4 regions of the Arthrobacter arabinosi genome follow, and region 3 is predicted to be linked to each of the others. Evidence: riboswitches for the same ligand, from Rfam matches in the RefSeq annotation. Region 3 holds a riboswitch; each other region holds the start of a gene.
The links. A riboswitch is a leader RNA that binds a small molecule or an ion and turns the genes downstream of it on or off. The one in region 3 is predicted to bind cyclic di-AMP.
Positions count from the first base shown of each region.

Region 1: another riboswitch for cyclic di-AMP. It lies ahead of ACX80P_RS13735 (LysM peptidoglycan-binding domain-containing protein); the one in region 3 lies ahead of ACX80P_RS01175 (C40 family peptidase).
Region 2: another riboswitch for cyclic di-AMP. It lies ahead of ACX80P_RS07590 (hypothetical protein); the one in region 3 lies ahead of ACX80P_RS01175 (C40 family peptidase).
Region 4: another riboswitch for cyclic di-AMP. It lies ahead of ACX80P_RS16290 (LysM peptidoglycan-binding domain-containing protein); the one in region 3 lies ahead of ACX80P_RS01175 (C40 family peptidase).

Region 1 covers NZ_JBTNDF010000005.1:160,683-167,932, reverse strand. Annotated here, with positions in the region: gene mmsB (multiple monosaccharide ABC transporter permease) at 1-987, shown strand, start outside; gene ACX80P_RS13750 (CoA-binding protein) at 1,281-1,787, opposite strand; gene ACX80P_RS13745 (O-acetylhomoserine aminocarboxypropyltransferase/cysteine synthase family protein) at 1,784-3,163, opposite strand; SAM riboswitch class I at 3,251-3,355, opposite strand; gene ACX80P_RS13740 (hypothetical protein) at 3,478-3,708, shown strand; cyclic di-AMP (ydaO/yuaA leader) riboswitch at 3,829-4,007, shown strand; gene ACX80P_RS13735 (LysM peptidoglycan-binding domain-containing protein) at 4,013-4,978, shown strand; gene acs (acetate--CoA ligase) at 5,065-7,032, opposite strand; gene ACX80P_RS13725 (ABC transporter permease) at 7,008-7,250, opposite strand, start outside.
Region 2 covers NZ_JBTNDF010000002.1:741,075-748,324, reverse strand. Annotated here, with positions in the region: gene ACX80P_RS07610 (DUF3027 domain-containing protein) at 1-154, shown strand, start outside; gene ACX80P_RS07605 (MFS transporter) at 189-1,466, shown strand; gene serC (phosphoserine transaminase) at 1,496-2,620, opposite strand; gene ACX80P_RS07595 (iron-dependent transcriptional repressor DtxR) at 2,868-3,566, shown strand; cyclic di-AMP (ydaO/yuaA leader) riboswitch at 3,698-3,865, shown strand; gene ACX80P_RS07590 (hypothetical protein) at 3,871-4,857, shown strand; gene ACX80P_RS07585 (NlpC/P60 family protein) at 4,894-5,832, shown strand; gene ACX80P_RS07580 (HNH endonuclease) at 6,051-6,548, shown strand; gene mobA (molybdenum cofactor guanylyltransferase) at 6,545-7,153, shown strand; gene ACX80P_RS07570 (DUF6457 domain-containing protein) at 7,171-7,250, shown strand, end outside.
Region 3 covers NZ_JBTNDF010000001.1:240,428-247,677, forward strand. Annotated here, with positions in the region: gene coaD (pantetheine-phosphate adenylyltransferase) at 38-511, shown strand; gene ACX80P_RS01155 (YceD family protein) at 643-1,209, shown strand; gene rpmF (50S ribosomal protein L32) at 1,212-1,415, shown strand; gene rnc (ribonuclease III) at 1,492-2,250, shown strand; gene mutM (bifunctional DNA-formamidopyrimidine glycosylase/DNA-(apurinic or apyrimidinic site) lyase) at 2,251-3,213, shown strand; cyclic di-AMP (ydaO/yuaA leader) riboswitch at 3,332-3,526, shown strand; gene ACX80P_RS01175 (C40 family peptidase) at 3,534-4,394, shown strand; gene ACX80P_RS01180 (NAD-dependent epimerase/dehydratase family protein) at 4,598-5,563, opposite strand; gene ACX80P_RS01185 (alpha/beta fold hydrolase) at 5,560-7,250, opposite strand, start outside.
Region 4 covers NZ_JBTNDF010000013.1:1,574-8,823, forward strand. Annotated here, with positions in the region: gene ACX80P_RS16265 (heavy metal translocating P-type ATPase) at 1-1,793, opposite strand, end outside; gene ACX80P_RS16270 (heavy-metal-associated domain-containing protein) at 2,009-2,254, opposite strand; gene ACX80P_RS16275 (hypothetical protein) at 2,304-2,426, shown strand; gene ACX80P_RS16280 (four-helix bundle copper-binding protein) at 2,704-3,111, shown strand; gene ACX80P_RS16285 (metal-sensitive transcriptional regulator) at 3,239-3,658, opposite strand; cyclic di-AMP (ydaO/yuaA leader) riboswitch at 3,981-4,206, shown strand; gene ACX80P_RS16290 (LysM peptidoglycan-binding domain-containing protein) at 4,209-5,129, shown strand; gene ACX80P_RS16295 (YlcI/YnfO family protein) at 5,464-5,700, shown strand; gene ACX80P_RS16300 (S-4TM family putative pore-forming effector) at 5,706-6,620, opposite strand; gene ACX80P_RS16305 (SMODS domain-containing nucleotidyltransferase) at 6,627-7,250, opposite strand, start outside.

The sequences.
Region 1 (7,250 bases), on a different contig from region 3:
ATCGACCTGTCCGTCGGCTCCGTGGCCGCCTTCGTCGGTGCGATGTCCGGCATCATGGTGCAGGACTGGAGCTTCCCCTGGTGGGCCGCCTTCCTCGCGTCACTGGTCATCGGCGGTCTCGTGGGCGCCTGGCAGGGCTTCTGGGTGGCCTACGTGGGGATCCCGGCGTTCATCGTCACCCTCGCCGGCATGCTCATGTTCCGCGGGCTCACGCAGATCGTCCTCGAGAACCAGCGCATCACCGGCTTCCCCGAGGAATACCGGCAGCTCGGCGGCGGCTTCCTGTTCCCGGGACTGTTCCCGCCGGAAACCAACCTCCTGGACTGGACGACCGTCGGCCTCGGGGTCATCGCCGTGATACTTCTCGTCGTCACGCAGCTGCGCGGCCGGGCCACCCGTGCCCGGCTCAAGCTCGAGGACGAGCCGGCGGCGTGGTTCTTCACCAAGCTCGCCTTCATCGCGCTCATGATCCTCGGACTGACCTATCTGCTGGCCGGTTCGCGCAGCGGGACGCCGATCGTCCTCGTGGTGCTCGGCGTGCTGATCGTCGCGTACAGCGCCGTGATGAACAACAGCGTCTTCGGCCGCCACATCTACGCCCGGGGCGGCAACCTCCAGGCCGCGCAGCTGTCCGGTGTCGACACGAAGCGCATCGACTTCATGCTGTTCGTCAACATGGGCGTGCTGGCCGCACTGGCGGGACTCATCTTCACCGGCCGGCTCAACTCTGCGGGCCCGGGCGCCGGCAACCTGTTCGAGCTCGACGCCATCGCGGCGGCGTTCATCGGCGGCGCGGCGGTGACGGGCGGCGTGGGCACCGTGATCGGTGCCATCACCGGCGGTCTCATCATGGGTGTCCTCAACAACGGCATGTCCCTGCTCGGCGTGGGGATCGACGTCCAGCAGTTCATCAAGGGCATGGTGCTCCTGCTGGCCGTCGGGTTCGACGTGTTCAACAAGCGGCGTGCCTCGAACGCCCTGAAGTAGGCAGTCGGGACAGGATCCGGGAGACGACAGGACGAGCGTGACTTCTCGCCGCCGTCGGTCGATCACCCCCTGCGAGCGCCGCACCGGGGCTCATCCCCCAGACGGGCCCCGGTGCGGCCTTCTTCCTGCGCGCTCGACGCCCGGCGGTCCTGCGCCCGGGGCCCGGCTCCCCGGGCACGTCGACAGTCCGCGGAGCAGCCCCCGGCCGGGCAACCCGCGGAGACTCCCTTCCCCGGGTGGCCGGCTCCGGGACAACCCGCGGACACGGGGCCGCCGACCGTGACGGACCTCCGTCAGGACGTGATCTGCCGCTTCGAGGAGATGACCCCGGTGTTGAACCCGGCCAGGTTGAGCCCGCCGTGGAATCGTGCGTGCTCGATCTTGATGCACCGGTCCATCACCACGTCGAGGCCCGCGGCTTCGGCCTCACGCGCGACGTCCTCGTGCCAGGATCCCAGCTGCAGCCAGAGGGTCTTCGCGCCGACGTCGAGCGTCTCCTGCAGCACCGACGGCAGGTCGTCGTGCCTGCGGAACACGTCGACGACGTCGGGTACCTCCGGCAGGTCCCTCAGCGACGCGTAGGCCGGCCGGCCGAGGATCTCCCTGGCCACCGGGTTGACGAAGTATAGGCGGTAGGGGGAGGAGGACTGCAGGTACGTCGCGACGAAATAGGACGCGCGCGAGGGCTTGTCCGAGGCGCCGACGATCGCGACCGACCGCGCATTCCTCAGCAGGGCCAGCCGTTGGGGCGCCGACGGCCCCTCCCAGGTCCGTTCCGGTGTCGTGCTGCCGGCGCTCATGCTCCCACTCCCACTGCACGCGTTGCCGATGCGTCGTCGTCGTTCTCCCCGGCCGCTTCCTGCGGCAGGTCCTCGAACTCGGCGTCCGAGGAGTTCACCGCAGCGTCCAGGGCCTGGTCCAGGTCCCAGAGGATGTCGTCCAGGTCCTCCAGGCCCACGGAGATGCGCACGAGGTCCTCGGGCACGCCCGCCGCGGCGAGCTGCTCGGCCGAGAGCTGCTGGTGCGTCGTCGAGCCCGGGTGGATCACGAGGGTGCGCGAGTCACCCACGTTCGCGAGGTGTGATGCCAGCTGCAGCGACTCGATGAACTTCTGGCCCGCCTTGCGGCCACCCCTGATGCCGAAGCTGAACACCGATCCGGGGCCCAGCGGCAGGTAGGTCCTCGCCCGCTCGTGATGCGGATGGGTGGGGAGCCCGGCGTAGTTGACGTACTCGATCCGCGGATCGGCCTGCAGCCACTCCGCGACGGCGAGGGCGTTCCCGAGGTGCTCGTCCAGGCGCTGCGCGAGGGTCTCCACACCCTGCAGGAGCTGGAAGGCGGACATCGGCGAGAGCGACGGCCCGATGTCGCGGAGCTGTTCGGTCCGCAGCTTCGTCAGGAACCCGTACTCCCCGAAGTTCGCCCACCACTGGATGTTGCCGTAGGAGGGCACGGGTTCGGTCATCATGGGGAACTTCCCGTTGCCCCAGTCGAAGCGGCCGCTCTCCACGATCACGCCGCCGAGGGTGGTGCCGTGCCCGCCGATGAACTTGGTGGCCGAATGGATGACGATATCCGCGCCGTGCTCGATGGGGCGCACCAGGTAGGGGGTGCTGAGCGTCGAGTCGACGATGAACGGGATACCGGCGTCGTGGGCGACCTTCGCGAGGCCGGCGAGGTCGGCGATCTCACCGGAGGGGTTCGCGATCACCTCGGCGTAGACCGCCTTGGTGTTGTCCCGGATGGCGGCCGCGTAGTCCGCGGGGTCCGTCCCCGGGACGAAGGTGGTCTCGATGCCGAACCGGCGCAGCGTGACGTCGAGCTGCGTGACGGTGCCCCCGTACAACTGGGACGCGGCGACGATGTGGTCCCCGGCCTGGCAGAGCGCCGCGAAGGTGATGAACTCCGCGCTCATGCCCGACGCCGTCGCGACCGCCCCGATCCCACCCTCCAGGGAACTGATGCGCTCCTCGAACGCGGCGACCGTCGGGTTGCCGATCCTCGAGTAGATGTTGCCGTACTTCTGCAGGGCGAAGAGGTTCGCGGCGTCGTTGGTGTCCTTGAACACGAACGACGTCGTCTGGTAGATGGGGACGGCCCGGGCCCCGTGGGTGGCGTCGGGAGTGCCGCCCGCGTGGAGTGCACGCGTGCGGAAACCGAAGGAACGTTCTGCCATCAGATACCTGCCTTGCTGGAGTCGGAAGCTGCGGAAGCTGCGGGGGCGACGTCGGTGCCGGAGGCGGCTGTGGGTGCGCTCATGGTTCCTCCATCGGTCTGGCAGTAGCACCCTCATGCCGCCGCGGGTATGCGGAGGCCAGGGTTGCTGCGGCGTCGCTGAGCCAGATCTCTCGGCCGCTCGGGATGGTCGGGTCGAGTCTGACACCTGCGCGGTTGCAGAACCAAACCGTATGTCGTCGTGTGCAGCCGGGGTTGCGGTCCAGCGCCTCGCGTCCGACGGCACACACGGCGCGCGGCACCTAGGCTGGGGGGATGGAGGAATGGAGATCGGCGAGCCGGGTGCAGGAGCGGAGGCTGTGGCAGACGCTCGGGTACGTCGGGATCGCGCTGACGCTCGCCCTTGCGAGCAGCGTCCTCGTGGCCGTGAGTGACCAGGAATCGGCGGTCACGCAGGGGTACTACGTCCAGCAGTCCGTGCTGCTCGCGCTCAGCGCGGCAGGGTCGTTCCTCGCCGTCCGTCGCTGGCGGGCCCTGCGCGGATGAGGGGCACCCTACCTCCCGTTACTCAAATGTGACAAACCGGAGGTGCGCTGGGTAGGGTCGGCACGTGCCTCCGCGACCGTGGGGCGCTCCTGGACGGATTGCCGAGCCCTGCCGTCGTCCGGGACTCGTTCGCAACCACGAAGGCAGGGACGGGGGAACCACCAGTTCCACCGGGCGCGCAGGACCACCTGCAGGCGCCCTCGGGGTTAAGTCGCACCGCAGCACCTACCGTGATGCGTGTGGCCGGGTGACTCCCATCCGAACCCGACAGCTCACCCCGCAGGCATGGGAGAGGTATACAACCGTGTCACGAAACATCACTTCAGCGCGCCACCGGGCCGACGTCGACGGCAACCTCGCGCTGCAGGGCCTGTCCCGCGCCGCCAAGGCCCACGCCACCACAGTGGGCCGTCCGGTCGCGATCGCCGCCGTCACCTCCGGCCTCGCGCTCACCGCCGTCGGCACCGCCAACGCCGGTGAGTACTCCGCACAGGGCACGACGACGGCCCCTGCCGTCGCAGTTGCTGCCGCGGCACCCGCCGTACCGGCTGCCCCCGCAGCTGCTGTGAGCCCCGCCGCTGCCCCGACGACGCACACCGTCGTCGCCGGCGACACCCTCGGTGCCATCTCGGCACGATACGGCGCGGACCTGACCGCGGTCCTCACCGCGAACGGTCTGTCCGTCGCATCGATCATCTTCCCGGGTGACACCATCACCCTCCCGGCGGCCGGTGCCGCCGTGGCCCCCGCCCGGACGGTGTCCGTGCCCGTGGCAGCCCCTGCCGCCGCGCCCCAGCCCGCACCCGCTGCTGCTCCCGCGGCCCTCGTGGCTCCTGCCGCTCCGGTCCAGCAGGCCGCCGCCATCGCCCCCGCTCCGGCCGTGTCCACGGCTCCGGGGTCGGGCGTGTACCTGGCCTCGGCGAAGATCACGCCGGTCGCAGCCTCCTCCAGCGGCGTCGGCGGCATCCTGCTGGCGTCCGCCCAGTCCCAGCTCGCCGCCGGTGCCATCCAGGACTGCACCGTCCTGGTCGAGACCGCACTGCGCGCCGCAGGGATCTCCGTGGGCGACCTCGGCCCCTCGCAGTTCTTCCAGTTCGGCTCCACCGTGACGACTCCCGCCCCCGGCGACATCGTCATCACCGGCGGCCACGTTGCGATCTACGCCGGCGGCGGCCAGGTCATCAGCAGCGGCATGAACGGGTCGAACCGCACCATGCAGCACCCGCTCTCGGACCTCGCCGGTGCTGCCTTCGTCCGGGTCGCTCGCTGATCCTGGAACGAACCACACGCGGGAAGCGGCAGTGCTTGGACGGGGCACTGCCGCTTCCTTCTTTTAACCACTTCCCGGGGCCGGCGTCAGCGTCGGGAGAGCACCGCCTGGATGCCCGGGATGCACCCCTCGTTCTGCAGGGACGTGGTGTCCCCGAGCGGTGAGCCCTCGTAGAGCTGTGTCAGCAGGCGCCGCATGATCTTGCCGGAGCGCGTCTTCGGTACATCGGGCACGACGACGACGGCTGACGGCCGCGCGATCGGCCCGATCGCCTCGGCGACGTGGGCGCGGAGCGTCGAGGCGACGTCGGCGTCAGGGGCCGTTCCGGCCGCCAGGACCACGAAGGCCGCGATGGCATGACCCGTCAGCGGGTCCGGCACGGGGCAGGCCCCTGCCTCGGTGACGAGGGGGTGCGCCACGAGCGCCGATTCGATCTCGATCGTGGAGAGCCGGTGGCCCGAGACATTGATGACGTCGTCGACGCGGCCCAGGATCCAGGTGTCGCCGTCGTCGTCGTACCGCGCGCCGTCACCCGCCAGGAACCAGCCCTGCGCCGCGAACGTCCGCCAGTAGGAGTCGAGGTAGCGCTGCGGGTTCCCCCAGACGGTCCGCGCCATCGCGGGGCCGTGCCGGTCGACGACGATCAGGCCCTGCACGCCCGGCGGGACCGTCCGCCCGTCCTCGTCGACGATGCGCGTGCTGACGCCCGGCAGGGCGCGCGCGGCGCACCCCGGCTTGAGGTCCGTGTCCGTGGGACCGGGGGAGAGCACGGTGGCACCGGTCTCGGACTGCCACCAGGTGTCGACGACGGGCACCTCGTCCCGGCCGAGGTTACGGCGGAACCAGCGCCACGCCTCGGGGTTGATCGCTTCGCCGACCGTGCCGAGCACGCGGATGCTCGAGAGGTCGTGGGAGGCCGGGACGCCGTCCGGGAACCAGCCCATGAGCGAGCGCACGAGGGTCGGCGCGGTGTAGTAGCTCGTGACGCCGTACCGTTCGATGACCTCGAGGTGGCGTCCCGGATGGGGGGTGTTCGGTGTGCCCTCGTAGAGGACCTGCGTGGCCCCGTTGGAGAGCGGCCCGTACAGCTCGTAGGTGTGCGCCGTGACCCAGGCGAGGTCGGCGGTGCACCAGTGGACGTCGCGGTCGCGGAGCGCCGGGTCGGGGCTGCTGAAGAGATGCTCGAAGCTCCAGGACGCCTGCGTGAGGTACCCGCCGGAGGTATGGACCAGGCCCTTGGGCTTCCCCGTGGTCCCCGAGGTGTACATGATGAACAGCGCGGTCTCGGCGTCGAACGCCTCCGGCTCGTGGTGCGGTGACGCGGTGTCGACGACGTCGTGCCACCACACGTCACGGCCCTCGGTCCAGCTGGTGGCCGATCCGGTGCGGCGGATCACGAGGACGTGTTCGATGCTGGTCGTCCCGGCGACCGCGGCGTCCGCGTTGTCCTTCACGGGCACGGCGGAGCCCCGCCGGAACTGGCCGTCGGTGGTGACCAGCAGTTTCGCGCCGGTGTCCTCGACGCGGAAGCGGAGTGCCTCAGCGGAGAAGCCCCCGAAGACCAGCGAGTGCACGGCGCCGATCCTCGCGCAGGCGAGGGTGACGACCACCGTCTCGACGAGGACCGGCAGGTAGACGACCACGCGGTCGCCCTTCCCGATGCCCAATTCCTGCAGCGCGTTCGCGGCGCGTGACACCTCGTCCTGCAGGTCGGCGTAGGTGACGGTCCGCCGGTCCCCGGGCTCGCCCTCGAAGTACAGGGCCACCCGGTCGCCGTTGCCGGCGCGCACGTGCCGGTCGACGCAGTTCGCGGCCACGTTGAGGGTGCCGCCGGCGAACCACTCGATCGCGGGGATGCTGAGCGTCCCGTCGGCCTGCGGCGTCGCCTTCTCGAAGGAGTGCACCGTGTGCCAGGGCGTCACCCACTCCAGGCGTGCCGCCTGCTCCGCCCAGAAGGCCAGGCGCTCCGACTCCTCCCGGGCAGCTGCGGCCCCGCCTGCCGTGGTGCGGGCCCCGCCGGCGCTCGTGCCTACGCCCACCGTCGCACCGCCCATCGTTCGGCGATGCCGAGGAGCGCGTCGGTCGTCTTGCCGATGACGGCCAGCAGGATGATCGCGAGGATGATGCGGTCCACGCGGCCCGTCTGCTGCGAGTCCGTGAGCAGGAAGCCCAGGCCCATGGACGAGGCGATGAGTTCGGCGGCAACGAGGAACAGCCAGGACTGCGCGAGGGCCAGCCGGAGGCCGGAGAACAGGGCGGGCACGACGGCGGG
Region 2 (7,250 bases), on a different contig from region 3:
GCCCGACGAGCCCGGTACGGTCGGCGCGGCCGGCACGCCGGTCGAACCGGTCGATCCCGGTACGGCAGCCGCGCGCGGCACTGCCGACACCGACGGGACTCCGGTGGCGGGCGAGGGCGACCCGGCCGCCGCGGGACGGCCCGACGCCGAGTGACCACCACGTGGTGCCGGAGCGGACGGGGAGGGGCGTGAACACCTTCCGGTCCCTCGGTATCCACAACTACAGGCTCTGGTTCATCGGTGCGCTGATCTCCAACATCGGCACGTGGATGCAGCGGACCGCGCAGGACTGGCTGGTCTACGACATCCTGACCGAGCAGAACGCGTCGGCGCTCGGGATCGTCATGGCCCTGCAGCTCGGGCCCCAGCTCGTGATCGCGCCGTGGGCCGGCCTCATCGCGGACACGGTCGACCGGCGGAAGCTCCTCGCCACCACGCAGGTGGCGATGGCTCTCCTGGGTGTCGGCCTCGGCCTGATGGTCATCCTGGACATCGCCGTCCTCTGGCACGTCTATGCCTTCGCCCTGGCGCTCGGTGTCGTGTCGGCGTTCGACGCCCCGGCACGGCAGGCGTTCGTGTCCGACCTCGTCCGCGACGAGTACCTGCCCAACGCCGTCGCGCTCAACAGCGCCTCCTTCAACGGGGCCCGCCTCGTCGGCCCTGCGGCGGCGGGACTGCTCACCGCGGGCGTCGGCCCCGGATGGGTGTTCATGATCAACGCCCTGACGTTCGGCGCGATGGTCTACGTGCTGGTCGCGATGCGCACCTCCGAGCTGAATCCCCAGCCGAGACAGGACCCGGGCAAGGGGCGCATCAGGGCGGGCTTCCGGTATGTCCGGCGCCGGCCGGACCTCATGATGGTGATGCTCGCGATCTTCATCGTCGGCACCTTCGGGCTCAACTTCGCCGTGTTCATCGCCGCGATGGCGCGGACCGAGTTCGGCCAGGACGCCGGGGTGTTCGGGGTGCTGTCCTCGGTGATGGCCGTGGGCTCCGTGGCCGGCGCGCTGCTCTCCGCACGGCGTGACAGGCCACGGCTGCGCTTCATCTTCGGCGCCTCGGCGGCGTTCGGGGTCGCGTGCGCGCTCGCCGCACTGGCACCCACGCTGTGGCTGTTCGGGCTGGCGCTGGTACCCGTGGGCCTGTTCGCCCTCACGCTGATGACGAGCGCCAACGCCTATGTGCAGACGACGACCGAGCCCGCCATGCGCGGGCGCGTCATGGCCCTCTACTTCGCCATCTTCCTCGGAGGCACGCCGCTCGGGGCGCCGGTCGTGGGCTGGGTGTCGGACATGTTCGGCCCGCGGTGGAGCCTGGGGGTCGCCGCGGCGTCCGGGATCGTCGCAGCCGCCGCGGGGATCTTCTGGGCGTGGCGCTACCACGACGTGCGGCTGCGCTACGACCGCTCCGCGCCCCGGCGCCTGCGCCTCGACCACGAGACCGGCGCACCCGACCCCACTCCCTAGGAACGGCCGGAACTCCCCACCCCGGGTCCCTACAGGAGGTTCTCGATCACGTGGTCGATGCAGCCGATGAGCGCCGAGACGTCGTCGGGCTCGATCGCCACGAAGGTGGCGACGCGCAGCTGGTTGCGCCCCAGCTTCCGGTACGGCTCGACGTCGACGACCCCGTTCGCGCGCAGGATGGAGGCGATGCGGGAGGCGTCGACGGCGTCGTCGAAGTCCACCGTGACGATCACGGTGGAGCGGTCCTCGGTCCGCGCCACGTACGGGCTCGCCACGGGGGAGGCTTCCGCCCAGCGGTACAGCCGCCCCGCCGAATCCGCGGTCCGGGCCGCGGCGAAGGGCAGCCCGCCCTGTGCGTTGAGCCACTGCACCTGCGCGTCCAGCGCCACGAGGGTCGACAGTGACGGCGTGTTGTAGGTCTGGTTGAGACGCGAGTTGTCGACGGCGGTCTGCAGGTTGAGGAAGTCCGGCACCCAGCGGCTGCCGGCGGCGATGCGTGCGGCGCGCTCCAGGGCTGCGGGGGAGAAGAGGCCGAGCCAGAGGCCGCCGTCGGAGGCGAAGTTCTTCTGCGGCGCGAAGTAGTAGACGTCGGCCTGGGAGACGTCGACGTCGAGCCCGCCTGCTGCGGACGTGGCATCGACGACGACGAGCGCTCCGTCGTCCGAGCCCTCCACCCTCCGCACGGGTGCTGCCACGCCGGTGGACGTCTCGTTCTGCGGCCACGCATAGACGTCCACGCCCGCCTCCGCCCTCGGGTCGGGGCGGGTGCCCGGCTCGCTCGTGATGATGCTGGAGGCATCGAGGAACGGTGCCTTGTCGGTTGCGGAGGCGAACTTGGAGCCGAACTCCCCGAAGGAGAGGTGCTGGGCCTTCCGATCGACGAGCCCGAAGGTGGCGACGTCCCAGAACGCCGTCGACCCGCCCACGCCGAGGACGACCTCGTACCCGTCGGGGGCGGCGAAGAAGGTGCTGAGGCCTTCGCGGACGCGCCCCACGAGGTCGCGGACCGGGGCCTGGCGGTGGGAGGTCCCGAGGAGGGACGTGCCGGCAGCGACCAGGGCGTCGATCTGGGCGCCCCGGACCTTCGAGGGGCCCGCGCCGAAGCGGCCGTCCGAGGGGAGGAGGTGTGCGGGGATGCGGGACGAATCGCTCATGGGGGCTCCAGCTCTCGGACGGGCGGGGTACGACCTCATTCTGCCCCAGCGCCCGCCAGCCCTCCATTTGTGAACGTCCCCGGGACGCCCTGCCGGCCGGGGGCCGCCGGTCCGGAGGATTGCCGGGCCCCTGAGGCCATGCGTTAACCTTGGGGGGCGTGGGGCGGAACCGGGCAGCCGGCCGTACCCCTCACCGGCGTGAGGCATTCCGGCCGCGCACCCGCACCGCACCAAGGAGCTGAACCGCATGACGGACCTCATCGACACCACCGAGATGTACCTGCGGACCATCCTTGAGCTCGAGGAGGAGAACATCGTCGCGCTCCGTGCGCGCATCGCCGAGCGGCTGCGCCACTCCGGGCCCACGGTGTCCCAGACCATCGGCCGGATGGAACGCGACGGCCTCGTCGTCGTCTCGGGGGACCGGCACCTGGAACTCACCGACGTCGGCCGCCGCCGCGCCACCGGCGTCATGCGGAAGCACCGTCTCGCCGAGCGCCTCCTGAGCGACGTCATCGGACTCGACTGGGCGTACGTGCACGACGAGGCCTGCCGCTGGGAGCACGTCATGAGCGAGCGGGTGGAACGCCGGTTGTACGAACTCCTCGGCAAGCCCTCGGACTCGCCCTACGGCAACCCGATCCCGGGGCTGGAAGCGATCGGCGGCGTCGAGTCGGAACTGTTCACCGACGGCGTGGTCACGCTGCTGTCCGCGATGGCCGGCTACGACCCCGGCAGCGTGGTCACGCTGGCCCGCCTCGCCGAGCCCATCCAGGTGGACCCCGAGCTCCTCACGCAGCTCGACGAAGGCGGACTCCGCCCGGGAGCGCGGCTCACCCTCGAGTCCGTGGGGGGATATGTCTCGGTGCGCGTCCCCGGTGTGGAGGGTGCCCTGGAGCTGCCGCCCGAAGTCGCCTCGCACGTGTTCGTCTCGGTCGAGAACTGACCGTCGTCCATCGGGCCGTCACCAAGAACACACCGTTCCGTGACCGGAATGTGACATATCTCGCGTGGTGCTATAGCCTTCAACTCGTGCCGGGCTCGCTCTAGACCCTGCACACTCCTGCAAATCGCCTAGCTCTGCCATTGCCGGAGGTCCGTCCGCACCATCGCATGGCAGAGGCGGGGGAACCAATTCTGGGTTTCGTGACCGAGATCCTTGGGGTGAAGTCGCTGTCCACGCAGCGGCCGGGTGACTCCCATCCGAATCCGACAGCTCACCTCGCAGGCGTTGGGAGAGGTAATCCAACGTGTCCAACAGCTCTTCGCCGGGCCGCCACCGAGCGCCCCGAAACATCAGCCCGCTGACCGATCTGTCCGCCGCCGTCGCATCCAACGCCGGATCCGTCAGCCGCCAGGCCGCCGTCATCGTCGCGGCGTCGGGTCTCGTCCTCACCGCCGGGCTGCCGGCCCAGGGGGCCGCAGGCGCCGAGCGCGAGGTGCAGTCCTCCGCCGTCCTGACCGTCGACCGCGTCGTGGCGTCCGAGGTCACGGTCCCGACCACCGCGGACGTGTCCTTCGATCGCATCGCCGTCGAGGTCGAGCCCGCGCCCGTGAAGCCAGCGCCGGTCAAGCGTGCGCCGGCCAGGCCTGCGCCCGTCGAGGCACCTCCCGTCATGGAGGCGCCCGCCGTCGCGGTGACCCCGGTCGAGGAGGCCCGTGTCGAGGTTCCTCCCGTTGCCGCCCAGACCGAGCCCGTCCCCGCGGTGCCCCCGGCGCCGATCGCCCCTGCCGTCGCCGCCCCGGTCGTCGTGGCTCCCGTCGCCGCACCTGCCGTCGCCGCACCTGCTGCCCGCGTCGCCGCCCCTGCTGCCCGCGTCGCCGCCCCTGCTGCCCGCGTCGCCGCACCTGCTGCCCGCGTCGCCACGCCGGCTGCGCCGGCCCCCGCGCCTGTCGCCCCGCAGACTGCACCGGCCCCCGGCCGGTCCTCCGGCGTCGCCGCCGGCCTGGTCGGTTCGGCGTACTCGCAGATCGGCATCGCCCAGGACTGCACCGCCATGGTCGAGACGGCACTGCGCTCCGTCGGCAAGACCGTGGGCGATCTCGCTCCCGGCCAGTTCTTCCAGTTCGGCGACGTCGTCGGATCGCCTGCGCCCGGCGACCTCGTGATCACCGGCGGCCACGTCGCGATCTACGTCGGCAACGGCCAGGTCATCAGCGGTGGCCTCAACGGCATGAACACCGGCCTGCACAACCTCTCAGACCTTCCCGGCGCCGGCTTCGTCCGCGTCCGCTAGAAACCCTCACCCGGAGAACCCCTCATGCCTTCACTCATGTCTTCCCGCCCCGCCACCGCCCGCCACCGCGACGACGCGCGCACTGCTGCCGCGCTCTCCGTCCTCGCACGGACCGCCGCCGGCGCCGGCGGCATGGGTCGCCAGACCGCCGTCTTCGCCGCCGCCTCCGGGCTCGTCCTCACCGGTGGGGTCGCCGCCAACGCCGCCGACCTCCAGCCCCAGCGTGATGTCGCGGCGTCCAAGGTCACCCTGACCTCCAGCCGCGCGGCCGTCGTCGCCTCGGACAGGGCCGTGGCCTCCTTCAACATGACCCCGGTCAAGGTGAAGGCCAAGCCGGTCGTCGCCAAGAAGGCACCGGTCGTCGCCAAGAAGGCGCCGGCCGTCGCGGCCCCCGTCGTGGCGGCGCCCGTCGTCGAAGCACCTGTCGTCGCGACGCCGGCCGTCGCGATGCCCGTCGTCGCGGCACCTGCCGTCGCGATGCCCGCCGTCGCGGCACCTGCCGTGACCCCCGCCGTCGCTGCGACGCCAGTCGTGACCGCCCCGGTCGACGCGCCGCCCGCGCGCGTCGCGGCAGCACCCGTTGCGGCTCCGGCACCCGTGGTGGCCGCCGCGCCGAAGCCGGCTCCCGCCCCCGCTCCCTCCTCCGGCGTCGCCGCGACGATCGCCGCCGCCGCCCGGGGCCAGCTCGGCGTCACGCAGGACTGCACGCGCCTCGCGAGCAACTCACTCGCGGCCGCCGGGATCAACTTCCACGGCTGGCCGGCGGGGTACCTCTCCCTCGGCCGCACCGTCGGCGCGGGTGAGGCCATCCCCGGCGACCTGATCTACTACGCCGACGGCGGCATGGGTATGGCCCACATCGCGGTCTACATCGGCGGCGGCCAGGCCGTCCACGGCGGATTCAACGGCAACTCGACCGTCATCGCGCCGGCCGAACTCGGCTCCGGCGGCGTGTACATCCGCGTCGGCGGCTGACCCGCGCTTTCCCTTTCGACGGCAGGAGGACCGGCACACCGTGCCGGTCCTCCTGCCGTCGGCGGTAGCAGACGCGGCAGCCCCGGAACACCTCCTCCCCACCGGTACGCCCGGGACGGGGGAGCGGTTTACCCTTGCAGTGTCAATCCGAAGCTTTTCTCCCGATCCCCGGGATGGCAACCGGTTGCGGGGAACAGGTCAGCAATGAGGCAAGCCGAATGCGCACTCTTGTTCTGAATGCAGGATACGAACCGCTGGCGGTCATCACCTTCCGCCGGGCGCTGGTGCTCGTGCTCACGGGGAAGGCGAGCGTCGTGGCCGAGGACGACGACCCCGTGGTCGGTCCCGCCGACGTGTTCGGAAGACCCTCGGTGATCCTGCTCAACAGGTACGTGAAGGTCCCCTACCGTTATGACATCACCGCGACGCGACGAGGGGTGCTGCGCCGTGACAACCACCTGTGCGCCTACTGCAGGAGGGCGGCGACCACCATCGACCACGTGATGCCGAGGTCGCGCGGCGGCGGCGACACCTGGGAGAACCTCGTGGCCTGCTGCCTGGCGTGCAACAACGCCAAGGGCGACAGGACGCTCGCCAGCCTCGGCTGGTCCCTGCGGGTCGTCCCGCGCCCGCCCCGCGGTCCGCAGTGGCAGATCCGCGAACTCGAGAGGCCGGCGCCGCAGTGGAGCGAGTTCCTCACCGAGACCGCCGCGTGAGCGAGGTCCGCCCGCCCTTCGACGCCGTGGTCCTCGCCGGAGGGCGGTCCTCCCGGCTCGGTGGCGTCCCGAAAGCCGGCCTGGTCCTGGGGGGCGTGACCCTGCTCGAGCGGACGTGCGCCGCCCTCGCCGGCGCGGAGCAGTTGGTGGTCGTGGGCCCTGAGCCCGACGCCGGCGCGTGGAGGACCGCGGTCCCGGCGTCGTTCGTGCGCGAGGAGCCGGCCTTCGCCGGACCGGCGGCCGCGCTCGTGGCCGGGCTCCGGGCCGGGACGGGCCGCCGGGCGCCCTGGTGCGCCGTCGTCGCCTGCGACATGCCCCGCATCGCCGACCTCGTCGGGGTGCTGCTCGCCGAGGCCGCCGTGGACGGCGACGCATCGCTCGTGGCCGTGGACGGCGGTCGGACCCAACCACTCGCCGCGCTCTACCGGAGCGATGACCTGGCGGCCGCCGTGGAAGCGGTGCTCGCCGCCGGGTCCGCCGACAACCTGTCGATGCGCAGCCTCCTTGCTAGTGTGAGGACCAGACCCGTCCCGGTTGCGCCGGGAACAACGCACGACGTCGACACCTGGGCTGATGCGAGGGTTCTGGGAGTCGACGTCCCCTAGTACCCCTCGGAGGGCTCATGGACGATCGCCAGAAGCTGCTGCACGAATGGACCGAACGGCTGCTCGCGGCCTTCGAGATCGACGGGACGGACGTGGA
Region 3 (7,250 bases):
CTCCTGCCACGGGCGCGGCACTGGGTACCGTGGGGGGATGAACCGCGCCGTCTGCCCCGGATCCTTCGACCCCCTCCACAACGGCCACCTCGAGGTCATCAGCCGCGCCGCGCGGCTGTTCGACGAGGTGATTGTCGCGGTGTCGACGAACTACGCGAAGAAATATCGCTTCGACCTCGAACAGCGCATGGCCTTCTGCACGGAGAGCCTCGCGCACCTCCCCGGGGTGGCGGTGCTCCCCATGGGCGAGGGCCTCCTCGCGGATTTCTGCCGGGAGCAAGGGGCGACGGCCCTCGTGAAGGGCCTGCGTTCCGGCCTGGACTTCGACTACGAGCTGCCCATGGCCACGATGAACCGGCACCTGGCCGACATCGACACCGTGTTCCTTCCGACGGACACCGGGTTCGCGCACGTCTCCTCGACCCTCCTGAAGGAGGTGGCGTCCCTCGGCGGCGACGTCAGCCCCTTCGTGCCGGACGCCGTGGATCGGCACCTGCGCGGGTCCGCCTGATCCCGCGGCACCCGTGGAGTCCTATGCTGGGCCCCCCGCCCGTTTTGGGCCTGCCCGCCTGATCGGGCTAGGATGGTACGTCGGTCATATGTTCTACAGGAGTCACCATTAAAAGCGATCTCAGTTCGCCTTTGATTTTCAGCGTCAAGGATCTCGGGCGCAGTCCGGGAAGCATGCGGACAATCGAAGAACATGCACCGACACCCAAGGATTTCGGCGTCGCGCTGATCGGCGTGCAGGAAGGTTCCGACATGGAACTGGATCTGCGCTTCGAATCGGTGCACGAGGGGATCCTGGTGTCGGGAACGGCCAACGTCGAGGTAACCGGCGAGTGCGGCCGGTGCCTGGAGCCACTGCGGTTCGACCGTGAGGTGGAGATCCAGGAGCTCTTCTTCTACAGCGACTCCGCGTCGCTGTCGGTAGAAGAGGACGAAGAACAGCACAGGGTGGAAAACGATTCGGTCGATCTGGAACCCGTGCTGAGGGATGCAGTGGTTACGTCGCTGCCGTTCCAGCCGGTGTGCCGGGAGGATTGCCAGGGGTTGTGCTCCGAATGCGGAGCCCGGCTCAACGATGATCCCGACCACCACCATGAAGTTTTGGATCCTCGCTGGTCGGCCCTTGCAGGGCTGGCAGGCACCGCCGCCGAGCAGGACGCGGCACCCAAGTCAGAGTTCGACGAGAAGGAAGAGAGTTAGCCGTGGCTGTCCCGAAACGGAAGATGTCCCGCGCGAATACCCGCGCACGCCGGTCCCAGTGGAAGGCAACCGCCCCCAAGCTGGTCAAGACCCTCGAGAACGGCCGGGTCACCTACAGCCTCGCCCACCAGGCCAAGGTTGTCACCGACTCCGCCGGCACCCCGCTGTTCCTCGAGTACAAGGGCCGCAAGGTAGCCGACGTCTGACAGCGGACCCGCGCCCCGACGACAGGCCCCCACGCCTGCCGGGCGCCGGTCCGGTGCTGGATCAGCTGATGCAGTTGTGAAGAATACGGAAGACCTCACGAAGCGTCTCGGTGTCGATATCGACGCCGGGACGCTTCGTCTTGCCCTGACGCACCGTTCCTACGCCTACGAGAAGGGCGGCATCCCGACGAACGAGCGCCTCGAGTTCCTCGGCGACTCCGTGCTCGGACTGGCGGTCACCGACGCGCTGTACCGGGACAACCCGGACCTGTCCGAGGGGGAACTGGCCAAGCGGCGCTCCGCCGTCGTGAGCACGAAGGCCCTCGCCGGGGTCGCCCGCACGCTGGACCTCGGTGGCTACGTGCTGCTGGGCCAGGGGGAGAAGCTCACCAACGGGCGGGACAAGGCCTCGATCCTCGCGGACACCATGGAAGCCGTCATCGGGGCCGCCTATCTCAGCCACGGCATCGAGACGGCCCGCGCGATGGTGATGCGGCTGATCGGCCCGCTGCTGCGTGATTCCGCCGTGCTCGGCGAGGGGACGGACTGGAAGACCCGCATCCAGGAGACGGCCGCTGCGCGAAGGCTCGGGACCATCGACTACCAGGTGGACGGGACAGGGCCGGACCACGCCCGGACGTTCACGGCCCGCCTCGTGATCGGCGGCACCGAGTACGGCTCCGGGTGCGGCCATTCGAAGAAGGAAGCCGAGCAGGCGGCCGCGGCCGAATCCTGGAAGACGCTCTCGGCGGCGCCGGATGCGCCCCTGCCGGACGGCGCCGCCGGCGAGGCCCCAGCCGGCAGGCGCGCCGCCGGATCCGTCGACGGATCCTGAGTGCCCGAACTTCCCGAGGTCGAGGTCGTGCGGCGCGGCCTCGAGCGCTGGGTGGCGGGCCGCGCCGTGGAGTCGGTGGACGTCCTGGACCCCCGGTCCCTCCGCCGGCATGTGGACGGCGTCGAGGATTTCAAGGGCAACGTCGTCGGTGCCCGCGTGGCGGACGTGGTACGCCGGGGGAAGTTCCTGTGGATGATCCTCGAGGACGCCGACCAGCCCGGCAGCCCACCGAACGTCGCGCTCATGGCGCACCTCGGCATGAGCGGGCAGCTCCTGGTCGAACAACCCGACGCACCCCTGGAGAAGCACCTCAAGGTCCGGCTCACCCTCTCCCCGGCGACCGACGGCGAAGGCGCCCCGCTGCCGGCAGAGCTGCGATTCGTCGACCAGAGGATCTTCGGCGGCATGTTCGTCGCGCACCTGGACTCGACGCCGGACGGCCTGCCCGGCGGGCGGGGCACCACGGACCTCCCCCTCATTCCCCACCAGGCGGCGCACATCGCCCGCGATCCCCTCGATCCGGCATTCTCGGCGGACGCCTTCCACCGGCGGCTCCGGGGGCGCCGCACGGGTCTGAAGCGCGCCCTCCTCGACCAGGGGCTCATTTCGGGGATCGGCAACATCTACGCCGACGAGGCGCTCTGGGCGGCACGGTTCCACTACGCGCGGCCCACGGACACCATGCGACGCCCGGACACCCAGCGCATCGTCGACGCCGTCACGTCGGTGATGGAGCGGGCACTGGCGGCCGGCGGCACCAGCTTCGACTCCCTCTACGTCAACGTGAACGGGGCGTCGGGCTACTTCGCCCGCGACCTCGAGGCCTACGGGCGGGAGGGCCGGCCCTGCCGCCGGTGCGCCTCCGAGGGAAGACACACGCTGCTGCGCCGCGAATCGTTCATGAACAGGTCGTCCTATCTGTGCCCGTACTGCCAGCCCAGACCACGCAATGCACGGTTCTGAGATGTCCGGTGAAAAAAAGTGACATTCGCCTCGTGATCTAAATGTGACAACCGGCGTTACCAGCCGGTACGGTAGGTCTCGCGTCCGATCCACAACGGATGGGCGCCCTTCCTCACACTGCCTAACCCTGTCGATGAGGATGGACCGTTCGCACTACACATTCGACAGGGGCGGGGGAACCACTAGCGGACCCGACCACGGGTCCTAGGGGTAAAGACACGCGCAGACCAGCGCTGGGGGCGATGGTCTGCAGGAAACGTGTCCGGATGTCCCATCCGAACCCGACAGCTAACTTCGCAGGCATTGGGAAAGGCATCAACATGTCCAAGCAGAGCCATAACGCGCGCCACCGGGCCGTCCCCACGCGCATCAACCCCTTCATCACGGCGTCACGCGCCGTCTCCGCGAGCGCCTCCGTCGCCGGCAAGCCTGCCGCCGTCGTCGCCGTCGCTTCCGGCATCATGTTCGGGGCATCGCTCCCGGCGAACGCCGCAGGCGAGATCAGCACCCAGCCCGCAGCAGCCTCCACCGCTGCCGCAGGCACCCACACCGTGCAGTCCGGCGACACGCTCGGTTCCATCGCGGCGATGCACGGCCTGAGCCTCGATACCCTGTTCGCGGCCAACGGACTCGGCCACGCGTCGGTCATCTACCCCGGCCAGTCGATCTCCCTCGGCGGTTCCGCTGCTCCTCAGCAGTACTCGGTGCAGTCGGCGTCCGTTGTCGCAGCTCCGGTTGCGGCTCCGGTTGCAGCCCCTGTCGCCGCACCGGCTCCCGCAGCAGCTCCTGCCGCTCCGGCAGCCACCCCCGCCTTCAGCCTCCAGTCCGCAGCGTCGATCACGCCTGCCGGCGGCGGCGGCATCGTCGGAACGGCGATGCAGGGTGTGGGCTCGGGGTACGTCTACGGTGGAACCTCGTTCGGTGCCTGGGACTGCTCGGCCTTCGTGCAGTGGGCCTACGCCCAGAACGGCATCAGCCTGCCCCGCACCACCTGGGCCCAGTTCGCTACCATGACGCCCACCAGCACCCCCCAGCCGGGTGACCTCGTGAGCCAGAACGGCGGCAGCCACGTCGGGATCTACCTCGGCAACGGCCAGATGGTCAGCGCCCTGAACGCCTCGCAGGGCACCCTGGTCCACTCGGTCAACGCCATGTCCGTGGACGGCTACTACACCCGCTAGTCGACGGTGCGGGCTGTACGGCCCGCACCACCAGCACGACGCGGTCAGAAGGACGGGATGCATCACGCATCCCGTCCTTCTGCGTTCCGCAGCCGTCGACGGCGTGGGATGGGTGCTCGGTGTGCCCGTGTGGCGGTCGATCGGCGGCACGACCGGCCGCGGCTGCACCATCGGGCGCAGGAAGGACGAGGCGGAAGCGGGCCTCAGCGGTAGGACGCGGCCAGGCGCTCGAGCCCTTCGTCGACGCCGACGGACGGACGCCAGTCGAGGACGCTGCGCGTGTGCCGCTGGTCGAACCAGTGGGCCGTCGACAGCTGTTCGGCCAGGAAGCGGGTCATCGGCGGCTCGCCCGTCCTGCCGAGCCGGAGCCAGGCCCGCTCGATCACCGATCCCGCGCTCCTCGCCACGGCTCCCGGGACGGACCAGGCGGGTGGCTCCACCCCGCCGGCCCGGCAGATCCCGGCGAGCAGTTCGGCGATCGGCCGGGGTTCGCCGTTGGTGACGACGAGCGCCTGGCCCTGCGCTGCGTCCATGCGCCGCAGGCACGCGACGATGGCCGACGCGGCGTTGTCCACGTACGTCGTGTCGATCAGGGCCGTCCCGCCGTCGAGCAGGGGCAGGCGGCCATGCCGTGCGCGCTCGATCACGCGCTCGACCAGTTGCGTGTCACCGGGTCCCCACACGATGTGCGGACGGATCGCAGCCACCCGGAACGCCGGCGTCGAACGTCCCAGGGCGAGCAGCTCGGCCGCGGCCTTGGTGCGGGCGTAGTCGCCGCGCGCGTGCACCGGGTCAGCCGGGCCCGCCGGGGCGCCGACCAGCGAGGATCCGTCGTGCGCGACGGACGGGGAGGACACGTGCACGACGTCGGTCACCCCGGCTTCCCGGGCGGCGTCCAGCAGGATGCGCGTCCCGTCGATGTTCGTGCTCTCGAACTCGGCGGGAGCCCCGGTGAAGGAGACCTTCGCGGCCAGGTGGATCACGGCGCTGCAGCCCCGCAGGGCGGCGGCGACGGCGGCGGGATCGGTGACCGATCCGAGGACGTCCTCCGCCCCGGACACCGCGGAGGGCCGGCGCTGGAGGCACCGGACGTCCTCGCCGGCGGCGACGAGGTGGTCGGCGACGGCGCGCCCCAGCATACCGCTCGCTCCGGTGACGAGGACGGTCACAGGGACCCCGCGCGGGCGCCCGAGAGGAACCGCCCGGACCACTGCGCGACGCGCGTGCGGTCGATCTTCGCGTTGTGCCGGATGTCCACGGGGAGGGTGGGAACGGCGATCACGGCGGCCAGGTCCACGCCGTGCGTCCCGGCGGCCGCGCGAGCGGTCGCTGCGAGGGGAGCATCGGCAAGGCTCGGGCGTCGTCCTGCGGCGTCGGTCTCGAGGACCGCGACGACGGCCTGGGTGCCGGCAGGGCCGACCCCCACGAGGGCTGCGAGCCGGACGCCGTCGATCGCCTCGAGCGCCTGCTCGAGCGCCACCGGCGTCAGGACCCGGGACGCGGCCGTGATGATGTGGCCCAGCCGGCCCTCGACCCACAGGCGGCCGTCGGCGTCGAAGTGGCCGACGTCGCCGGTGCGGTGCCACGGAGGCGTCCGTGCGGATTCCTGCTGGGTCCTCCACAGGCGGAAGTAGCGGTCCTTGACGTGGGGGGCGTCGACGAGGATCTCACCCGTCCGGCCCGGCGCGGTCGTCGGTTCGCCCGTCGCCGCGCCGTCGGCGTCGAGCGGGCTGACGACGACGCGCGCGCCGTGCACCGGGAGTCCGACGCACACACCGCCGCCGGCACCGTCGAGGCCGCCCTGCGCGTCTGCCGCGGCGCGCCGGATGCCCTCGAGGTCGATGTCGGCGACGAGGAGGGACTCGGTCATCCCGTAGGGCGTGTGGATGGCCGCGGACGGCACGAGGTCCTGCACGGCTTCGAGGAGCGGGACCGGGATCGGCGCACCGGCCGAGAGCAGCAGGGAGATCCGGCCGAGGGCGGCCGTCCCGGCGTCCGTCAGCGCGCCCGCGGTGGCGAGCACGTTGCGCAGGGCGGCCGGCGACGCGAAGACGACGGTCGCATCGATCGCGCGGGCGGCGTCGGCCAGGGCCTGCGCGGTCAGGGTCCGGGGCGCGGTGACGTCCATGGCCGGGGTCACCGACGTCGCACCGAGCGCCGGCCCGAGCAGAGCGAAGGGCGCGAAGCCCGCGACGAGCGAGGCACCCTCTCCCAGTCCGAGGGTCGCCGCGACGGCGTCGCGCATGGCCGAGAGCTGCCGGTGCGAGTAGACGACGCCCTTCGCCGGGCCCGTGGAGCCGGAGGTGAAGAGGATCGCGGCATCGGCATCACCGGCGGGCGCGTCCTCGGCAGACGCCGAGGGAGCGGGCCGGGCGGCGCGGAGGTCGTTCAGCGAGGCGTCGACACGCAGGGCCCGCCGTCTGGCTGCGGGCAGGGGAGCGGCACTGATCCGGCGGCCGGGCCAGCCGAAGGCGCGCGCCGCGACGAGGGCGCGCTCGATCCCGATGACGACGTCCGGGGCCGACCCTTTGACGGCGCGGCTGAGCCCGCGGGCACCGAGGCCGGCGTCGGCGACGACGATCACCGCGCCGATCCGGAGGCATGCATAGATGAGGACGGTCAGGTCCACTCCGGGCGGCACGAGGAGGCTCACGCGGCTGCCGGGGCCGTGACCGAGCGCGGTCAGGCCGGCGGCGACGGCGGTGACGTCTTCGGCGAGTTCCCGCCAGGACAGGGTCCGCGGCGGACCGGAGGGTTTCATCTCGGCGACGGCGGTGTGGTCGGCGTGCGGCCCGGCGGCCAGTTCCGTGAGGCGCCGGCCGAGCGGGACGTAGGGTGTGCCGTCGCGCGGCGGGA
Region 4 (7,250 bases), on a different contig from region 3:
GCGACTCTCAATCCGCGGGATTGCAGTTCGGTGACCTTGGAGTCCTTGTCCTGCGGCAGGACGTCGGCGAACACCTCATCGATGCCGAGCTCCTGACCGACGACGTCGGCGACCTGGCGTGCGTCGCCGGTGATCATCGCGACCTTCACCCCGCGGTCCTGCAGGGCCTTCACGGCGGCCCGGGATTCCTCCCGTACCTTGTCCTCGAGCCGGACTGCGCCGATGACGGCACCGTCGCGGATGATGTGCAGCACGGACGCGCCGCGGCCCACCCATTCCTGCACGGTCCCGGCGATGTCGGCAGGGGTAGTGAGTCCCAGTTCCTTGAGCATGTTCGGGCCTCCCACGGCGACGTCGTGGCCTCGGACGGTGGCGCGGACACCACGCCCGGTCATGGATGCGAAACCCGTGCCGGTGTAACCGAGGTCTGCAGCTGCCGGGTTGGATCGTGCGGCGGTGACAATGGCCCGGGCGACGGGGTGCTCACTGTCGGCCTCTGCGGCTCCCGCCAAGGCCAGGAGCTCAGCCTCGCTGACACCGTTGACCGTAGTGGTCGCGGTGACGGCGTGCTGTCCTTCGGTGAGGGTGCCGGTCTTGTCGAACAGGACGACGTCGATCGTGCGCATCCTCTCCAGGGCAATGCGGTTCTTGATCAGCACCCCGGCCTTCGCGGCGCGTTCGGTGGAGATCGCGATCACCAGGGGGATCGCCAAGCCCAAGGCGTGCGGGCAGGCGATCACGAGAACCGTGACCGTGCGGATGACGGCATCATCAGGGCTTCCGAGGAGCATCCAGGCGATGAAGGTCAGGATGCCGGCGCCGAGGGCGAAGTAGAACAGCAGGGCCGCGGCCCGATCCGCAAGAGCTTGGGCCCTTGAGGAGGAGGCCTGCGCCTCGGCGACCAGACGCTGGATCCCGGCCAAGGTTGTATCCGCGCCGACCGCCGTGACCTGCACCCGGACGGCGTTATCGGTGGCCACCGTTCCGGCGACGACGGTCTCACCGGCGGTCCGGGACACGGTGCGCGATTCGCCGGTGATCATCGACTCGTCGAACTCCGCGACACCGTCGACGATCTGCCCGTCTGCCGGCACCCGGGCACCGGAACGGACGAGAACCACGTCCCCGGTGACCAGGGAACTGACCGGGACGGTTTCAACACGCGCATCGGTTCCCGTGCCGGTGACCCGGTCTGCTTCGTCGGGCAGGAGCGCTGCCAGGGCGTCCAGGGCTCCTGCGGCCGAGCCGAGGGCCCGCATCTCCATCCAGTGCCCGAGCAGCATGATGACCACCAGCAGGGCGAGCTCCCACCAGAAGTCCAGGTCGAACCCGCCGACACCGAGGGTGGTGATCCAGGAGGCGATGAACGCGACGCTGATCGCCATTGCGATTAGCAGCATCATGCCCGGCTGCCGGGACTTCAGCTCCGTCACCCCGCCCTTGAGGAACGGGGCCCCGCCGTAGACGAAGATGACCGTCCCCAGGATCGGGGCGATCCACCTCGAGCCCGGGAACTCCGGCGGCATGTACCCGAAGAGCATCGTGAACATAGGACTGAACGCGACCACGGGGATCGTGAGGATCAGGCTGAGCCAGAACTTGTTCTTGAACATCGCCGTGGAATGCCCGGCGTGCTCCCCATGGGAGTGGACCTGATGATCCTCATCCACATCCCCACCCGAGTGACCTGAATGACCGGCGTGACCTACATGACCAGTGTGGTCGGTCGGAGCGGTGTGGCCGACGGGGTGCTGTGTTTCAGCGAGAGCGGAGTGGGCGTCTGCCTGGGGCATGGCCTGGCCGTGAGTAGTGCGGGCGTCATCGCTGCCGTTGGCTGCAGCTTCTGTGACGGTGGGCGTGGCGGCGGGCGTGCTGGTGGGACTGTCGGATCCCTGGTGGTGATTGTGGTGGTGTGGGTTGTTCGTCATGATCAAGCCCTTTCCGGGGGCACCTGAGAGCAGGTATGTTCTGGTCCCTGCAGCGCTCCTACATCAAGCGTTACAGGGCCTTATTTGGAGGCCAGCTGGTATCCGGCGTCCCTGATCGTCGAGGCGACAAGCCCGGCGTCGAGGGGTGTGGTGCTGGTGACATGCAGGGTGGAAGTGCCACCGGCGACGAGATCGACACGTGCCTCACGGACCCCGGTGATCTTCCCGACAGCCCCGCTGACCCTGGACGCGCAGGAGCCGCACGTCAGACCAAGAACCGGGAACGCCGCGGACACGTCGTCGGACGTGATCGGAGCAGCCGACACTGCAGCTTCCTGAGGGGCGCAGCAGGAACACCCGGAGGGGCTCTTCTCCGTGACGGGAAGCAAAACAGTAGACGAAGCGGTCGATGAAGCAATGGACGAATCGGTGGATGAAGTGGTCGACGGAGCAGATGTGCCGCACATGGGAACCTCCAAGGGAACAGGGAATGCGTGAGGGAACCGAAGCGCTGCAGGAGGTCAGGATCAGCGAGCCTGCCCCGCCATCACAATGGTTCCGGTTGTCATGCCGGAAACCTCGTAGGAGGGCCCGACAGCAACGAAATTATACCCCCCTGGGGTATCTGTCAAGCGGATTCTTGCTCGCTCTCACATCGACGAATTCATGGCCGGTCGTGGTGAGCGGGGGCTAGCGTGAGACGCGGGGCGCCGGCCCCGGATGCCCCTGAACCTTCAGTAAATCTTCAGTAGACCGACGGATAAGGAGCGGAACAATGACTCACATCACCTCCATGCTTGAGACGTACCCGAAGGATCTTGGCGGTATTGACCGCGAGAAGCTGGCCGAGTGCATCGCGGCCTGTTTCGAGTGTGCGCAGACCTGCACGGCGTGCGGGGACGCGTGTCTGAGCGAAGACATGGTTGCCGAACTCACCAAGTGCATCCGCACGAACGCTGACTGCGCGGACATCTGCGCCACGACCGGCCGAATTCTCTCCCGGCATACCGGTTATGACGCGAACATCACGCGAGCTGTCCTGCTGGCCTGCGAAGTCGCTTGCAAGGCGTGCGCCGATGAATGTGAGCAGCACGCGCAGATGCACGAGCACTGCAGGATCTGCGCCGAAGCATGCCGCCGCTGCGAGAGGGCTTGCCGCGAACTCGCCGCTACTTTCAGCTGAGCTCGGTCACCGGTGGCTGCCCCCACACTCCAGCCTCCAGGGGCAGCCACCGAGTAGCCGTCTTCGGAAAACCCTCACCCCGTCACATCCAGCGCTCATGTTCAGCGCTCGGTGAGGAGGCCTGGGTCTAGCGCAGGAGCCTGCTGATCGCTTGGGTTGCTTCCTTGACCTTGGCGTCGATGACGTCGGAGGATCCGCTCGTCGCGGCTTCGTGAGCGGCGTCGACGACGCAGTGCTGCATGTGGTTCTCGAGCAATCCGAGGCTGACTGCGTGCATGGCACTGTTGACCGCGGCGACCTGGGTGAGGATGTCGATGCAGTACTTGTCCTCATCGACCATGCGGGCGATACCGCGCACCTGGCCCTCGATGCGCTTCAGGCGTCGCAGGTACGCATCCTTGTCCGCTGCGTATCCATGGGCTGTGTGCCCAGTCACCTTCTGATTTTGGCCCGCGTCGGGTGCTGTGGCCTCACCGGCTGCTTCAGAAACCGCTTCGTGAGATGTTGCAGTGCTGGCATGCGTTCCGGTTCCGGAGCTCACGGTCATTCCCTTTCACCACCAAACGATGCGATCCGGTTGCGCCGGCCCGAGATCGTTGGTGCCTTCCCCTGCTGCGCCCATCGCGCAGCAACTTCCAGTATCGCTGGTCGTTAGGGCCCCTGTCCTTATATCCGCGGCATATCGGCGGCGCTTTGTTGACCTCGGTAACCATCAGGTATCCGGCTCACGGCGTGTTGCGAAGACACGCCGTGCTCCGTTACCTGAACGTGACTTTGATACCACCCTGGGGTATTCTCGTCGAATGTTCCCGGCACCCCGCCGAGACCATACTCCCGCGCAGAATGCCGAGCCCTGCCGCTGCATCCGGGAACCGTTCGTACCACCCAGTAGGCAGGGACGGGGGAACCACGTTTCCACCGGGCCACCGCATGTATCTGTGCGATGACCCTCGGGGTTAAGTCGATCCGACAACCTAGGCACGACCTGCACGTAGCGTCCGCGACGGCAGGGTAGTGCCCAGGGCTTGAACGACGGCCGGGTGAACTCCCATCCGAACCCGACAGCTCACCCCGCAGGCATGGGAGAGGCAATCACCATGTCACGTACGTCCATTCCGGCGCGCCACCGCGCCGTCGTCACCCACTCCATCGCCCTCGAGGGCCTGTCGCACTCCGCGAAGACCGGTGCCGTAGCACTCGGTAAGCCCGCCATCATCGCAGCAGCAACCGGCGGCCTCGTCTTCGCCGTCGGCGCCCCCGCACAGGCCGGCACCTACACCCAGGAAGCCACTACGGGCACCGTAGCCCAGGCTCCCGTTGCAGCCGCACCCGTCGCCCCCGCAGTTGTTGCAGCTCCTGCCGCTGCAGGCGTGCACACCGTCGTCGCCGGCGACACCCTCGGCGCCATCGCTGCCAAGCACGGACTAAACCTCAACACGCTCCTGGCCCAGAACGGCCTGTCCTACGCGTCGATCATCTACCCCGGGCAGCAAATCAAGCTCACCGGCGGAGCAAGCGTTGCCGTCAGCCCCGCGGCGGTCCCCGCAGCAGCACCGGCCAGCCAGGTCTTCTACGCAGCACCCGCCCCCGCAGCTGCCGCAGTGGCACCCGCACCCGCAGCCGCACCGGCCGGCATCCAGCTGACCTCCGCGACCATCGCACCGATCGCCCCGGCAGCCCCCGCGGCTCCTGCGGTCCCCGCCAGCGGCGTCGGCGCCGCCCTCGTCGCCTCGGCCTACGGCCAGCTCGGCTCCATCCAGGACTGCACCATCCTCGTCGAGCGGGCCCTGCGCTCCATCGGCAAGAACGTCGGAGACCTCGGCCCCACGCAGTTCTACCAGTACGGCACAGTCGTCTCGACCCCCGCCCCCGGTGACCTGGTCATCCGCCCCGGCCACATCGGCATCTACGTCGGCAACGGCGAAGTCATCAGCAGCGGCATGAACGGCGCGAACCTCACGATCAAGCACCCCCTGTCGGACCTCGCCGGTTCGTCCTTCGTGCGCGTCAACGGCTAACACAGATTCAGCGGACGCCCAGCGTCCGTAAGCTGAACAAGAGTGGCAGGTGCCCTGGACGGGGGTACCTGCCACTTTTTGTTAAAGCCCGTCCGCAGGCTCCTACTCAGTCACACGCATGCGCCGGCTCTTGAGGTCGAGGTAGAGGGCGACGCATCCAGCGTGAGTGGGCGCCCACTAGGTCGAAGTAATCCCCGAAACGGTGAAGGTGCGGGACGAGGTGCTGGTGCTGTGACTGTCAGCGGTCAGTAGTAAACATCGTTTACTACTGACGCAGGAGGTCTTCGTGGTGAGTCGTAAGCAGTCTCCTCAGCACCCAAATCATGTCGTGTCCGTGCGACTGACGAATGACATTATCAAGCGCCTGGACGCCTTGGCGGATCGCACGAGCCGAAGCCGCGGGGTGTACCTGAGGTCAGCGATCATCAGGATGCTGCCTACGCTCGAGGCTGAGCACTGGTCGCAGACGAGCACCGAGTACGAGAACGACTTTTTTAAGCAGGAATTTGTTCAGCTCACCACCTCGCTTCTCGGAGACGAGTCGGTAGAAGATTCAGTCCGAGACGACTAACGGCGTCAGTCGGTGCTCTGATGTCGTAAGTGACTCGCAGTCTGTTTCATCGCGCGTTCATTGCGTGCACGGGTGATCTTGTATAGCCAGTTCGGCACTTGAGGGGTGGTTCGACGGAGGTCAAAGAGACGTTCCTGCCAGACGAGAAGATCCTGCGGCTCGATGGACTGGTCTCGTCGGGAAAAGCGCCTCCCTATTGTTGCCGCGAGGTCCGCTCGGTCGCGCGCGGCTTTCCACGTGTTCATGACGTACTCGGATACATCGAGGAATGCCGGTAGGACGGGGAAGAGAGCTCCCAAGAGGAAAGTGGCGAGGGTGACTCCGCTGATGCTCGCCCAAGTAATGAGACCGGCGAGCCAGAGGATTGCCGCGGCAGCCCACACAGTGACGGTTGTGCGGATAAGCCTGTCTGTGTAGGCGGCGTTGCTGCGTTGGGCGATGGCTATGGTCGTGGTGCCAGGACTGTCAGCGTCGACGGTGTACCAGTCGACAAGTTTTTCCTTCTTCGCCACGTCCCGGAGTGGCTTCTTATCAGCGGCGATGAGCGCAATGTCTTCGGGCGTGGGGCGACCTGAGCGATCGATGGTATCTGGCATGTCGAACAGGTACTGGTCCAGCTCCTCCTGCACGCAGGCGGCCTTGAGCATGGTCCGGTTCTCAAGTAGAGCAAGGACGGTCCGGCCGGCGAAGAGCCATACACCGGTGACGGCAGCGACGGAGACAGCAACTGCAGGAGCAAGGAGCGAGAAGAACGGTCCTCCGAGGCCGATGACGAGGATCCCGATCCATCGCAGGCTCTGCCACCGCTTCGCACGGTTGTAGAACCTGCGCTGCGCAACAAGGAGTTGCAAAGCCCGTTCGTCATTCTGTCGACGAGCGATCGTTGAACTGGATGGGGGCTGGTAATCGTGTGAACTCATCGCAGGTCAGAGATTGAACAGCAACTTCAGTTGCTCGATTGCTTTCTCCTGATTGTCGGCCCGCTCGTATTCCCGGGCTTTGCCCGCGCGGGCCACCGCGGTCTCGAGCTTCGATAAGGCATCTACCTTGTTGCCGATTGATGATGTCGCGGTAAAGCGCGATCCAAGCCCCGTTGGATCGTTCATCGCCGCCAGGTTCGCATCCAGGATCTTCTTAAGGGCGAGATGCAGGTCCATGACCGGCAGGTAGGTTGACTCGCCATCGAGGTGCTTCGCGGCGCGCATTTCGAGGTAACAGGAGGATACCGGTACGTTGCGCCGGTATTTCCAAATTTTTATCTGCCGAGCCAGCTTCTTCGCGGCACCGTTGTGCTTCTTGTTTACTTCGCCGACGTACTTGTTGTGCTCCTCGGGGAAGGTCTTCATCCATCCGCCAGTCGGATCCGGGATCAGATAGCCGCTGTCGGAGTAGAAGCCAGGAACGACCTCTACGTCGCCGTCACTGAACCGGCACACGACGGCGGGTTGCCGCGTGACGATCGGCGTGTTGGGGTACCGGGCCTGCAGCGCCGCCTTCACCTTATTGAGGGTCGTCAACTGGGACTCGGGTCGAGACCCCTTTAAGGAGAC